DNA from 2 places in the Nitratireductor rhodophyticola genome. Region 1 is predicted to be linked to the other one. Evidence: predicted binding sites of a transcription regulator. Region 1 holds the regulator's gene; the other holds the start of a gene.

Region 1 (2,398 bases):
CATCGCCACCGCCAAGGTGGAGGAGCTGATCGACGAGCTGCGCGAGAATTACACCATCGTCATCGTCACGCACTCCATGCAGCAGGCGGCGCGCGTGTCGCAGCGCACGGCCATGTTCCATCTGGGCAACCTTGTCGAGGAAGGCCCGACGGACAAGATGTTCACCAATCCGGATGACAAGCGCACCCAGGATTACATCACCGGCCGCTTCGGTTGACGCACAGATAAGGAACCAGATCATGGGCGAGCACACAGTCAGCTCCTTCGATGAGGAACTCGGTGAGATCGACCGCCTCATCCGCGATATGGGCGATCTCTCCGGTGCGATGACCCGCGCCTCAACCAATGCCCTGCTCAACTCCGACACTGCGCTCGCGCAGCGTGTCATCTCCGACGACACGATCATGGATGCCAAGCAGCGCGATCTCGACGAGCGTGCGATCACGCTGATTGCCAAGCGCCAGCCGATGGCGCAGGACCTGCGCAGCGTTGTGGGTGCCATTCGCATGGCAGCCGACCTGGAGCGCATTGGCGATCTCGCCAAGAACATCGCCAAGCGCGTGAGCGCGGTCGGGCAGAGCGCCACGCCGCGCACGCTCGCCCATTCCATCGATGCGATGGCAGGTCTGGTGCTGCATCAGGTCAATGCGGTGGTCGAGCACTATGTGAAGCGCGATGCCGAAGCGCTGATCCGGTTGCGCGACGAGGATGAGAAGATCGACATTCAGTATACGTCGGTGTTTCGCGAACTGCTGACCTACATGATGGAGGATCCGCGCAATATCACGTCGTGCACGCATCTTCTGTTTTGCGCCAAGAATCTCGAACGCATCGGCGATCACGTGACGAATATCGCCGAAAATGCCTATTATGTGGTGACGGGGGAACAGCTTCCGGTCCAGCGGCCGAAGCTCGATGAAACACAGATGACGGTCGATGCGGATGCGTAGACGGCCGTAGCAATGCCCTAGGAGAATGCCTTCCATGATTGCCCCCAAGGTCATGGTCGTTGAAGACGACGAACCGCTCTGCGTCCTGCTGAAATACAATCTGGAGGCCGAGGGTTATCAGGTAGAGATGATTTCGCGCGGCGATGAAGCCGAGGTGCGCCTGCAGGAAAATGTCCCGGATCTGCTCGTTCTGGACTGGATGGTCCCGGCTGTGTCGGGCATCGAACTGTGTCGCCGGCTTCGCATGCGCCCGGAAACCGAGCGCCTGCCGATCATCATGCTCACCGCGCGCGGTGAGGAAAGCGACCGCGTGCGCGGACTTTCCACCGGCGCCGACGATTATCTCGTGAAGCCCTTTTCGACACCGGAGTTCGTGGCGCGTGTCCGCGCGCTCCTGCGCCGGGCCAAGCCGGAAGTGCTGTCAACGGTTCTCTCCGTCGGCGACATTGTGCTCGACCGGGAATCGCACCGCGTTTACCGGCGCAAGAATGAAATCCGTCTCGGACCGACAGAGTTCCGTCTTCTGGAATTCATGATGCAGCATCCCGGCCGCGTTTTCTCGCGCAGCCAGCTGCTCGACAATGTCTGGGGTGAAACGATCTATATCGATGAGCGCACGGTTGACGTCCATGTGGGCCGGTTGCGCAAGGCCGTGAATCAGGGCCGGCTTCCCGACGTGATCCGCACCATTCGCGGCGCCGGCTACGCGATCCGTGAAGCCTGAGACAGACCGACACAAAAACCCCGGCGCAATTGCCGGGGTTTTTGTATGTCGTTGCAGTCGGTTCGATCACTTCATGAGCGTGCTTGCGGGCCTGCCATGTTCGTTCCGGGCAACCGCAAAGCTCGTCACCGGCTCAAGGGTGGCCGTCAGCTTGCCGTCGTCCGTAACGTCCCATTCCAGAACCGCGTCGTCATAGACGAGCGCCGGATCAACATAGACACATGTCGCCATAACACGCGGAGCCTCGCTTTCGAGCTCACGCATCGAGACGGGCCTTTCCGCCTCGCACTCCTCGAATGTCTCATAGACAGGCGTGGGGGCGGGCAATTCGCGGCATTCGGCCATGTTGCCGGAGCAGCCGACAATCAGAAGAAGCGCAGCGATGTGTTCCATGGCATTCTCCTTTCATTGTCTCCCCGAAGCGGAAGCCATGGAAGGTCCGCCTCGCCGGGTGCCGCATTCGTTTACGTCATTGTCCCCTTGTTTAACCGCGTCTCCTCAGCAGTCCCATGATCAGGGAAATGGCGAGAAGAGCGAGGAAAATATAGAACAGGATCTGCGCGATTCCTGCGGACGCGCCTGCAATCCCACCGAAGCCGAGGGCGCCGGCGATGAGCGCCACGACCAGAAATATAAGTGCCCAGTAAAGCATGCTGTCTCTCCGTTTAGTTATGGCTCCTAAACGCCTGCGCAGGGAGATTGGTTCCCGATCGAAAGAAAACCG
Region 2 (2,398 bases), 240 kb from region 1:
TGCTGCAGTTCCTCGGAAATCGCGAGTAGCGGGCGCGGAACCAGAAACAGTGCTATGGAGAGGGCGGCTTTCGGGCCGCCCTTTCTTTTGCTTCATTCGAGAGCGACCACCGAGTTTCCATGAAACCCACCATTCGCCCCGCAACGCCGGCTGACCTCCCGGCCATCACCCGCATCTATGCGCACGCCGTTGCCGGGGGCACGGCAAGCTATGAGCTGGAACCGCCGGGCGAGGCCGAGATGCGCGAGCGCATGGAGGCGCTCGTTCGCAACGGCTACCCCTATATCGTTGCTGAGAATGGAGACGAGATTCTCGGTTACGCCTATGCGGGTCCGTTTCGCCCGAGACGGGCCTATCGCTTCATGGTCGAGGATTCCGTTTATCTGGCGCCGGAAGCGCAGGGTCGCGGCGTGGGGCGGCTTTTGCTTCAGGCTCTGGTTGAAGCGTGCGAACGGTGCGGATTTCGCCAGATCGTCGCCGTTATCGGCGACGGCTCGGAGGAAAGCGCCTCGGTAAAACTGCATCGGGCCGCAGGTTTCCGCGATGCCGGCATTCTTCGCGGCAGCGGTTTCAAGCACGGGCGCTGGCTCGACACGGTGTTTATGCAGCTCACGCTGAATGAGGGCGATCGTGCGCCGCCTGATCCCGATTCCATCCCCGAACGTCTGTTTCGGGGCGAGTCGGTTCGTTGATGCCGGTTAGATCGTCGTGCGTCCATCCGGATGCACAAAGGACGATCCAAAATATTGATGGAGCATCGGAATAATCCGAAAACCGGATTCCGCTTGTCGGCCCGATGCTCTACAGCGCCGCGCGTCTTATAAGACGCGCAAAGGACGCTGTAACACTTTTAAATGATGCATGTTCGTTGTCTTTCAAATGAATTCATTTGAAAGCGACATGCATTAGGTGACGAGTTTCAGCTTCTTGTCGAACACGGCCAGGACGCGTGCCAGTTCATGCCCGCGTTTCAGGATTGCGCCTGTGGCGGCGATAACGCTGTAGGCACCCTGCTTCCGTGTCAGCTTGGGATCCTTGACGATCTGAAACAGCGGGACTTCGCTGGTTCGCCGGAACACGGAGAACACCGCCCGGTCCCTCAGATGATCGATGGCGTAGTCACGCCACTCGCCTGCCGCGACCATGCGGCCATAGATGCGCAGAATCTGATCCAGTTCGCGCCGCTCGAAGGTTACGGGGAGATCGGAACGTGCCCTGCGTGCCTCGTGCAGCGGGATCAGTATCCCGGAGCCGTCCCTATCCTCCCCCGCGCTGCCGTAATCGGTCATTGGCTGTACCTCATGACGATTTGGTGACAGGGGAAGGTTCGCCCGCCATAGGCGGAATTGCAAGCCCGCATTCCCCGGGCTGCATTTGGCCGGGCCTGAGATGCAAAAAAAAAAGCGCCTCATCCTTCTTGATGGCATGGTTCATCAGAGTGGTTAGAGTTACCCACATCTTTTGCCGGCACGGCCATTCTTGCTCTGCAAGCCTCAATTGTTAGCCGGTAGTCACAAATCAGGACCGTTTGTCGGAATTGGTGATGACTTGCCTTTTTCTTGCCGCATTTTGTCCAAGCTCACGCCCCATTGTGCCGCAACGATCCACCCGTTGCCTGAGACGGTTCGGTCCGGACACGGATCCCGAAAACCCCAAGCCCCCCCGCCCTCGGGGTCATGACCGGATCGAACCAACTCTCGGATGTCCGAGCGGGCAGCGGTCCCAAGAGATCAAAACCGGTGCTGAATGAGTCAGCGCCGGTTTTTCTTTTGGGACCAGACCGCGCGGCTACTCACCCAGGTCCTGATCCTGGATCGCCGTGCGTCCGTCCGGACGCACAAAGGACGATCTAAATTACTGATGGAGCATCGGAATAGTCCGAAAACCGGATTCCACTTTTCGGTCCGATGCTCTACGGGTTCATGGCAAATGCACCCAATATCGCGCCTGGTCGACCGTCTTTGTCGACGCGCTGGAGCAGGAGTGCGCAGCCATTGCCCTTCTGCACCAGTTCGGCCTTGGGCATTTCGAAGCTCTTGGCGGCGCCATCCCACATGCCGATCGTCTGGATGCGGTTGACCGCGTTGCGATATTGTATCGATCGGCCGCGGTTTTCGCCGGCGCGGATATCCACCGTGCTTTCCGGCGTGTAATCGACAAAGACCAGATGCGCATTAACGGGTTCGCCCTTCAGGTTCTCGGGTATTGAGCCGACACTGACGACGATAGTGTCGCCCCTTTCCTTGAGGGAAATATCCACCTGAAGTCCGCCCACGGTTCCTGCGAGGGCTGCGAGCGTTGAAGTGACCTTCCCCCGGTCCGCACCATTCATGTCGCGCCGGCCGTTGACTATGGCCTGTGGCGTGTAGACGGATGCCCTTTGAAGTGCACCGGCATA

Evidence for each region. The regulator PhoB, encoded in region 1, activates phosphate uptake and scavenging genes when phosphate is short. The targets are predictions, from matches to a motif close to TGTCATNNANCTGTCAT.
Region 2: KUG85_RS13755 (DUF2794 domain-containing protein) is a predicted target of PhoB. The motif match lies at 1,302-1,318, and genes of this name have one in related genera.

The regions. Positions count from the first base shown of each region.
Region 1 is NZ_JAHSSF010000003.1:324,655-327,052, reverse strand. Features, by position in the region: gene pstB (phosphate ABC transporter ATP-binding protein PstB) at 1-217, shown strand, start outside; gene phoU (phosphate signaling complex protein PhoU) at 240-950, shown strand; gene phoB (phosphate regulon transcriptional regulator PhoB) at 988-1,674, shown strand; gene KUG85_RS12605 (hypothetical protein) at 1,741-2,067, opposite strand; gene KUG85_RS12600 (DUF1328 domain-containing protein) at 2,159-2,326, opposite strand.
Region 2 is NZ_JAHSSF010000003.1:567,309-569,706, reverse strand. Features, by position in the region: gene KUG85_RS13765 (Bax inhibitor-1/YccA family protein) at 1-29, shown strand, start outside; gene KUG85_RS13760 (GNAT family N-acetyltransferase) at 120-692, shown strand; gene KUG85_RS13755 (DUF2794 domain-containing protein) at 906-1,289, opposite strand; gene KUG85_RS13750 (DUF1223 domain-containing protein) at 1,913-2,398, opposite strand, start outside.